DNA from 3 places in the Georhizobium profundi genome. Region 2 is predicted to be linked to each of the others. Evidence: riboswitches for the same ligand, from Rfam matches in the RefSeq annotation. Region 2 holds a riboswitch; each other region holds the start of a gene.

Region 1 (2,856 bases), 280 kb from region 2:
AGGCCTGAAGCCTCTTCCGTTTTGGCGGTAGAGCGCCTATCCCTCGCGCTCCAACGCATGAAGGGAGATTGCGCCATGGCATGGCAGCCGGCTGAAAACCGTTACGAAACGATGCGCTACAACCGTTGCGGCCGCAGCGGCTTGAAGCTCCCCGCGATCTCCCTCGGTCTCTGGCACAATTTCGGCGACGACACACCCCATCAGACCAAACGCGACATCTGCCGCCGCGCCTTCGATCTCGGCATCACCCATTTCGACCTCGCCAACAATTACGGCCCGCCGCCCGGATCGGCCGAAACGGCCTTTGGCGAAATCCTACGGACCGATTTTGCCGGCTACCGCGATCAACTCATCATCTCGTCCAAGGCTGGCTACGACATGTGGCCGGGGCCCTATGGCGAGTGGGGCAGCCGCAAATATGTGATTGCCTCCTGCGACCAGAGCCTGAAGCGGATGGGTCTCGACTATGTCGACATCTTCTATTCGCACCGCTTCGATCCGGAGACGCCGCTTGAAGAAACGATGATGGCGCTCGATCAGATCGTGCGTTCGGGCAAGGCCCTTTACGCGGGCATCTCGTCCTATAACGCCCAGCGAACGCGGGAAGCTGCGGCGATCCTCAAGGACCTCGGCACGCCGTGTCTCATCCACCAGCCGAGCTATTCGATGCTCAACCGCTGGGTCGAAGATGACGGCCTTCTCGATGCGCTCGACGATCTCGGCATCGGCTCGATCGTCTTCTCGCCGCTCGCCCAGGGCATGCTCACGATCAAGTATCTGAAGGGCGTGCCGGAGGATAGCCGTGCCAGCCAAGGCAAGTCCCTGATGCCGGAGTTCCTCAACGACAAGAACCTCGCCAATATCCGCGCGCTGAACGAGATCGCCGAGAAGCGCGGCCAGACGCTGGCACAAATGGCCATCGCCTGGGTTCTGCGCGGTGGCCGCGTCACCTCGGCGCTCATCGGCGCCAGCCGCGTGTCGCAGGTGGAAGATTGTGTCGGTGCGCTCGCCAATCTCGATTTCACCGACACTGAACTGGCCGAAATCGACAGTTACGCCCGTGAGGCCGACATCAATCTCTGGGCCGCATCGGCAGAGCGCAAAGGGCCTGCCCGTAAAAAGAAGTGAAGCGTCGGCTTTTGCTCAAGAAATGAGCATTGGCAGCGGTTGTGTTTTGTCGCGGCCGCTGTCACCAATCGTTGCGACGGTGCCTTGATCTTCAAGGTGAAACGGGAAGCCGGTGAAAAGCCGGCGCCGCCCCCGCGACTGTCAGGGACGATGCCCTTCCATCATGCCACTGGTGCGCTTCTTGCATCGGGAAGGCGGAGGGGATTGGTCCCGAGCCAGGAGACCGGCCGTCAGCCACGCGGCAAAGCCGCAGATACGACCCAAAGATGGGGCGGAGGGCCCCGAAAGGATTTGATATGCGCATATTGACCACACTTGCAGCCTTCGCGCTTTCGACCGGGGCGGCCTTTGCCCATCCCGGGCATGGCGGCCATGACAATGCAAGCTTCGCCTATGGTTTCATGCACCCGCTGGGCGGCCTAGATCACCTGCTTGCCATGATCGCCGTCGGCTTCCTGGCGTATTTGGTCGCTGACCGCACAAGTTCGAAACGGCCGCTCTGGCTCGTCCCGGCAGCCTTCGTCGGCGCCATGGCGATCGGCGGCGTTCTTGGCGCATTCGCGTTCGATCTGCCGCTCGTCGAACTCGGCATCGGCCTGTCGATCGTTGCCATCGGTGCAGCCGCCGCGTTCGGTCGCCAGATGCCGGTCGCAGCAGCCATGGCTCTCGTCGGCTTCTTCGCCATCTTCCACGGTCATGCGCACGGCACCGAAATGCCGCAGGACAGCGCAGGGCTCGCCTATGGCCTCGGCTTCATGGCTGCGACAGCTCTGCTCCATGCTGCAGGCATCGCAGCCGGTCTTGGTATCGGCAAGCTTTCGCGCTCGCAGGGCGTGCTTGCAGCGCGCGCCGGTGGCGGCGTGATGGCGCTTGCCGGTGTCGCCATCGTGGCCGGCATCATCTGATATTTGGCAGGACTGCGATCACCGCGATTAGAAAAAATGGCCCCGGCAGCGCTGCCGGGGCGTTTCTTCGTTGGGGTTTCAATCAAGCGTAGCGATCAGCTTTCTTCGCCGAGACATGTCGCGAACGACGTCGCCATGTTGCGCAGAAGCTCGAAGTAGAGATCAGGCCCGTCGGCGATCTCCGCGCCTTCCGGATCCAGCACGCCCGCCTTCGCATCTGTGCCTTCGATCACGACATTGACGATCCGGGGCTCAAATTGCGGCTCGGCAAAAACGCAGGCGGCATCCAGTTCGTTGACCCGCTGGCGCAGTTCGGAGATGCGTTCCGCACCCGGCGCCACTTCCGGGCTGATCGTGATCGCGCCTGCAGCCTGGAGACCGAACCGGTTCTCGAAATAGTGGTAGGCATCGTGAAAGACGATGAAGGGCCGATCGGCAACCGGTTCGACGGTCGCGGCGATTTCAGTCGACAGCTCGTCGATCCGTGCCGTCAACGCTTCTGCATTGCTGCGATAGGTGTCGGCGTTGTCCGGATCGGCATCGGCCAGAGCGGCCTCGATCGCGCCGACCATCAGCTTGGCATTTTCGGGATCCAGCCAATAATGCGGATCCGTGCCGGAATGATCGTGTCCGGCATAGTCATCGCTGGAATGATCGTGAGCCGCGTGGTCCTCGTGGCCATGGTCGTGCGCAGCGCCTGCTTCCTCGGCGTGATCGTGGCTCTGCTCGTGATGATGGTCTTCGTTGTTGCCGTGGTCATCATGGCCGTGATCATGATCGTCATGGCTGTGGTCGTGATCGTCGTGCGCGTGCTCTTCATGGG
Region 2 (2,856 bases):
CGATCATCTGCGGCTTGCGGCTGGTGCGCGCCGCCACATCGTTGCGCACAGCGCTGAGACCCGCCGCATCGACGAGATCGCTTTTGTTCAGGATGATGAGGTCGGCCGCAGTCAGTTGATCCTCGAAAAGCTCCTCCAGCGGGCTTTCGTGATCGAGGCTCTCGTCGGCGGCACGGAGCGCATCGACGCGGTCCTCGTCATCGGCGAAGCGCCCGGCTGCAACCGCTGCGCTGTCGACGACGGTGACGACGCCATCGACCGTCACCCGCTCCTTGATGCCCGGCCAGTTGAAGGCATTGACGAGCGGTTGCGGCAGCGCGAGGCCGGAGGTTTCGATGACGATGTGATCCGGCAGCCGGTCCCGTTCCAGAAGCTTTTCCATCGTCGGGATGAAATCGTCGGCGACCGTGCAGCAGATGCAGCCATTTGTCAGTTCCACGATGTCGTCTTCGCTACAGGTTTCTGCACCGCAGCCCTTGAGCACGTCGCCATCGACGCCCAGATCGCCGAATTCATTGATGATAAGCGCGATGCGGCGGCCTTGCGCGTTCATCAGCAGGTTGCGAATGATCGTCGTCTTGCCGGCGCCGAGAAAGCCGGTGATCACCGTTGCCGGTATCTTCGATTGCATGGGAGCTAACCCTTCATTTTGAGCGGCAGGCCGGCGGCGACGAAGTAGACTTCGCCTGCGACCGCAGCGATTTTCTGGTGCAGGCGCCCTGCGTGATCGCGAAAGGCGCGCGCCATGGAATTTTCCGGCACGATGCCGAGGCCGACCTCGTTGGAGACGAGGATCACGCGACCGGGCGGGCTGGCGAGGAGCGAGACGAGATCGTCGAAAGCAGCGTCCATCGCGGCATCGCCCTGCTCCTCCATCATCAGATTGGTGACCCAAAGCGTCAGGCAATCCACCAGCACGACGCGGTCCGGCCGGATGTGCTCGCGCAGGACCCCGGTGAGCGAAAGCGGGCAATCATGGGTTACCCAGTCCGCGCCACGATCGACCCTGTGCCGCGCGATCCTCGCCCGCATCTCGTCGTCGAAGGCCTGCGCCGTCGCGACGTAGTGGCGCGGAAGGCCGGTTTCCCGCGCCAGCTTTTCGGCATAGGCCGATTTGCCGGAGCGGGCTCCGCCAAGGACGAAGACCGCCCCGTTGCGCTGTTCCGCCATGTGGTCAGGCAAGACCGATGGCGGCAAGCAGATGCTCGCCGACGAGCAAGGCACCGACGCCTGCAACGACGCCGCCCGAGATCCGCAAGGCGACGTTGTCGGCAGTCCGGCCGGTGGCGAACAGTGCCGTCGCGGCGAGGCCAGCACCGATCGCGATCAGGTACTGCGTGGCTGCAAAGCCGGCGAGATAGGCGAGCACCGGTGTCGTCTCGGCTCCGAACACGGCTTCGCCATAGGCGTGACCATGAAACAGGCCGGCCAGCGCAAAGACGGCAGCGTAGGCGGCCGGAGCATAAGCGCGGCCCGAAAGCAGCATGATGCCGAGCACCGCGACCGACAGCGCGACCATGACTTCCACGAAAGGGAGACCCAGCGCTGCGAGGTGAACAAGCGTGCCGAGAACAGTCGCGCCGATGAAGAAAAGCGGCATGGCAAAGCGATGGCGCGTGAGCGTGGCCGCAATACCGACGGCGATGATGAACGCCAGATGGTCGAGCCCGATGATCGGATGCCCGATGCCGGACAAAAGACCTGCAGAGAAGGTTGAGGGCGTCTCGCCGCCCATTGGATGATGGGCGTAGGCAGACGAGGCAAGCACAGTAAAGAATGCGGCTGCTACGCCGCGCTTGAAGACGATCATGAAGACAACTCCCGTGTCAGATAGGCCATAAAGGCCTCTGAACGGCGTGTTCGCCTGACCGCGCAGTCTCCCCCATAGACCGGTCCCCCGGCAACGAGACTGTTGGCCAAGAGCGGAACACCCCGTCCCTCTAGGTTCGATGTCGACAGGCAGGTCTCCTGGCTCGTGGCTGCAGCACCGGACCCGAAGGTCCGGTGCAACGGCTTGTCCCTCACCTTCCCGGAGCTTGCGGCGGCTGCGCCGGCGGACGATTCGTAGACAGGAGGCGTCCAGCCGTGGTTCTGCGCAGTCGCCACTCCAGTGGCTTTTCCAGTGATTGCCCATCGATGGCCTGCCCTGCACCATGCCGGGCATCGACCAACGAGACGCAATCGCCGGATGGGAAAGCCTCGCCACTCTACAGTCGCGGGGTCGGCTGCGATCAAGGCGCCCGAATTGGGTCCACCCCTCGCATTCCCTTTTCATCCCCGAACGCCAATGGCGCTCAGGAAACCTTTCGATGCACTAGAGATAGGCGTGGCGCCCGATCGGTGTCAATCGCGTTCGAGCCTCCGCGCATCAGACAGACGCGGCCGAACCGAGAAGCCCGTCGACATCGAGTACCTGTTCCAGCCGCGCGGCGATGGCGTCGAGAGCGGCGTCGACGCCTTGCGCATAACTGTCTGCTACGGCTCTAACTCCGAGTGCAGCGAGATAGGCGCGGCGGAACCCGTCGGCTGCGAATAGCCCATGCAGATAGGTGCCCATCACACGCCCATCGGCGGTCGTGGCGCCATCCGGTCGCTCGTCGATCGTGACCGGCGCGCGGGCCGCATCCGGTCCCTCGCTGACGCCGAGATGGATTTCATATCCCTGTAACGGCTCATCGAATACCGTCGAATGAGCGGAGACATTTCGGACGACCTTATCGGGCGCCATCACCGTATCGACGTCGAGCAACCCGAGCCCATCGACGCGCGATGGTGCGCCTTCGAGCCCAAGCGGATCGGCAACGCTGCGACCCAGCATCTGGTATCCGCCGCAAATGCCGACCACGTGCCCGCCGC
Region 3 (2,856 bases), 2.2 Mb from region 2:
ACCGACTGGGTGATCGATCTCGCCGAACATGCGGGCTATCGTGCGCAATCGACATCCGTTGCGGGCGTTGCCCAGCGTACGGGCGCGACGATCTACTATGTGGAAATGACCCCCGATGGCGGCCGCGATCCGGTCTTCTCGCTGAGCCCGGCTCCCGGCGACGTCGATATCCTCATTGCCGCGGAGCTGATGGAAGCCGGGCGCGCCGTCATGCGCGGCTTTGTGACGCCGGATCGTACGACCCTCATCGCCTCGGCCCACCGTGTGCTCGCAGTTTCCGAGAAGATCGTGCCGGGCGATGGCCGCGCGGACTCACCTGGCGTGACGGAAGCCGTTGCCGCCGCCGCTCACCGCCTCGTCTGTTTCGACATGGAGCAGGTCGCCGTGGATGCCGGCAGCGTGATTTCCTCGAGCTTGTTCGGGGCGCTCGCCGGCAGCGGCGCCCTGCCCTTCGAGCGTGAAGCCTATGAGGCCACCATCCGGCGCTCCGGCCGCGGCGTCGAAGCGAGCTTGCGGGCGTTCAATGCGGCCTGCGACCTCGCCCTTGCGGGCGGAAAGACGCCGGCTGTTGCCGTTCCCGAAGCGGTCAAGGCCGAAGCGCGCGATCCGGAGGGCCCGGAAGCGCTCGTTTCCGAATGGCGCGCACTGCGCTCCATGGTCGGCGATCTTCCTGCCCCCGTGCAGGACATGGCAGGCCGTGGTCTGCGCAAGGTCGTGGATTACCAGGATCTCGCCTACGGCCGCGACTATCTCGACCATCTGAAGAGGGTCATCGCCATCGACGATGCCGCGCATGAATGGCGGCTGTCGATCGAGGCGGCCAAGTACATCGCCAATGCGCTCGTCTATGACGACATCATCCGCGTGGCAGACCTGAAGACCCGCGCAAGCCGCGAGGCGCGGCTGCGGCGCGAACAAGGGATCGGCGGCGACGCCATCGCCCATGTGACGGAGTATTTCCATCCGCGTATGCAGGAAATCTGTGGCACGCTGCCCGTCCGCCTAGGACGCTGGATCGAGAACAGCCCGAAGGTGTTCGGCGCGCTCGACAAGGTGTTCAACCGCGGCCGACGCATCCGCACCGACGGCATCGTCGGCTTCGGCATGCTCTACGGGATTGCCACGTTGAAACCCGCGCGTCGCCGCCTGCTCCGCCACGAGGTGGAGATGAAGCACATGGCGCAGTGGCTGGAAACGGCGCTGTCGGTCCGCGACATTAACTACGATCTGGCCGTCGAAGTGCTGAAATGCCGGCGCCTGATCAAGGGTTACTCCGACACGCATGAGCGCGGCCTGTCGAAATATCGACGCGTGATGGACGGCCTGCCGATGATCCGCCACCGGGAAGATGCGGCCGACTGGCTGCGGCGCCTGCGCGAAGCCGCCCTTCTCGATGAGGAAGGCAAGGCGCTGGATGGCGCTCTGAAAACCATAGAGACGCTCTAAATATCTTTCGGAGAGAAGATTTCCCAGCATGGGCGAGCCTGTGGATTGACCCGCAGAACGCCCGCCCCTACACGAGTGCTCGGAACGGGTTTCACCTTCGGGTGGATGAAAAGGGAATGCGGTTCGGCCATTCGGCCAACTCCGCAACTGCCCCCGCAACTGTAGCCGCCGAGCTTCCTTCCACGATGCCACTGGATGTGTTCGCACATTCGGGAAGGCGGAAGACGAAGCGTTGACGCGGAAGTCAGGAGACCTGCCTGTTCCAGTCACCCATGCGTGGACACGGGGTGTGGTCCATGCGCGGTCGTCCGTGGCGGTGACATTTGAAAGAGTGTTGCCGCACGCCGGGTGCGACCTTTGGTGAGCCTTTGTGCATATCGCCTCTGCCGTCCGTCCGTCTGCGGTTTCTGATGAAACCGGGAGCGCGCCACCGAGCCGTTCCACGACCCGAAGGGCAGACCCATTGCTTAAAGCGTTCATTCCAGCAGGCGCGATCCTGCTGGCAGCTGCCGGCGTTGCCGGCGCTCAGGATACCGAGACCACCACCGTTCTCGACCGACTGCTGGTCACCGACGGGCTGACGCCGGTGGCAGAGGAAAAATCCGGCCGTGCCTTCACCGTCATCACCGCCGAAGATATCGAGCGAAGCCAAGTGACGTCGGTTGCCGATATCCTGCGCACCGTTCCCGGATTGTCGGTTTCCCGCATGGGATCGATCGGTGCACAGACGCAGGTGCGGGTGCGCGGCGCCGAAGCCAACCACGTCATCGTCATGATCGACGGCGTGGACGTCAGCGACACGGCAGCCGGCGAATTCGATTTCGGCAGCCTCATGACGTCCGACATCGAACGCATCGAAGTCCTGCGCGGGCCGCAGAGCGCGTTTTACGGCTCCAACGCGCTCTCGGGCGTCATCAACGTCATCACCAAGCGCGGCGAGCGTGGCGGCTTCAGGACGAACGTACGGAGCGAGACCGGCACGGACGGCACCGTTCTCGGCGGCGTGACGCTGAGCGGTGGGCGCGACGATTTCGATCTGTCGCTCGGCGCCACGTTCCGACGCAGCGACGGCTACAATGTCTCGCCGTTCGGCTCGGAGAAGGACGGCGACCGCAATGCCACGCTCAACGGCCGGTTCGCCTATGACCTGATGCCGGGGCTGACGCTCGACGGCACGCTTCGCTACGTCAATCGCCGCAGCGAACTTGATCCGCAGAATTTCGAGACGCTCGGACCGCCGGACTTCCTGCCCGGCCCCTTGGTCGGTCTGGTCGTAGATGGCGACGAGGAAACGGCGACGAAAGAGCTTGTCGGCTCGCTCGGGCTCACGCATGAATCTGCCGATGGCGCCTGGACGCAAAATCTGCGCATCTCCGGCAACGACACGTTCCGTGAAAACTTCACCGATGG

The links. A riboswitch is a leader RNA that binds a small molecule or an ion and turns the genes downstream of it on or off. The one in region 2 is predicted to bind cobalamin.
Region 1: another riboswitch for cobalamin. It lies ahead of D5400_RS10500 (HupE/UreJ family protein); the one in region 2 lies ahead of D5400_RS09050 (HupE/UreJ family protein).
Region 3: another riboswitch for cobalamin. It lies ahead of D5400_RS19860 (TonB-dependent receptor plug domain-containing protein); the one in region 2 lies ahead of D5400_RS09050 (HupE/UreJ family protein).

What each region holds. Positions count from the first base shown of each region.
Region 1 covers NZ_CP032509.1:2,218,274-2,221,129, forward strand. The annotation lists gene D5400_RS10490 (DUF2783 domain-containing protein) at 1-8, shown strand, start outside; gene mgrA (L-glyceraldehyde 3-phosphate reductase) at 76-1,128, shown strand; cobalamin riboswitch at 1,189-1,375, shown strand; gene D5400_RS10500 (HupE/UreJ family protein) at 1,425-2,033, shown strand; gene D5400_RS10505 (zinc ABC transporter substrate-binding protein) at 2,129-2,856, opposite strand, start outside.
Region 2 covers NZ_CP032509.1:1,942,872-1,945,727, reverse strand. The annotation lists gene cobW (cobalamin biosynthesis protein CobW) at 1-631, opposite strand, end outside; gene cobU (bifunctional adenosylcobinamide kinase/adenosylcobinamide-phosphate guanylyltransferase) at 637-1,170, opposite strand; gene D5400_RS09050 (HupE/UreJ family protein) at 1,175-1,810, opposite strand; cobalamin riboswitch at 1,942-2,322, opposite strand; gene D5400_RS09045 (cobyric acid synthase) at 2,369-2,856, opposite strand, start outside.
Region 3 covers NZ_CP032509.1:4,111,490-4,114,345, forward strand. The annotation lists gene D5400_RS19855 (indolepyruvate oxidoreductase subunit beta family protein) at 1-1,446, shown strand, start outside; cobalamin riboswitch at 1,516-1,721, shown strand; gene D5400_RS19860 (TonB-dependent receptor plug domain-containing protein) at 1,910-2,856, shown strand, end outside.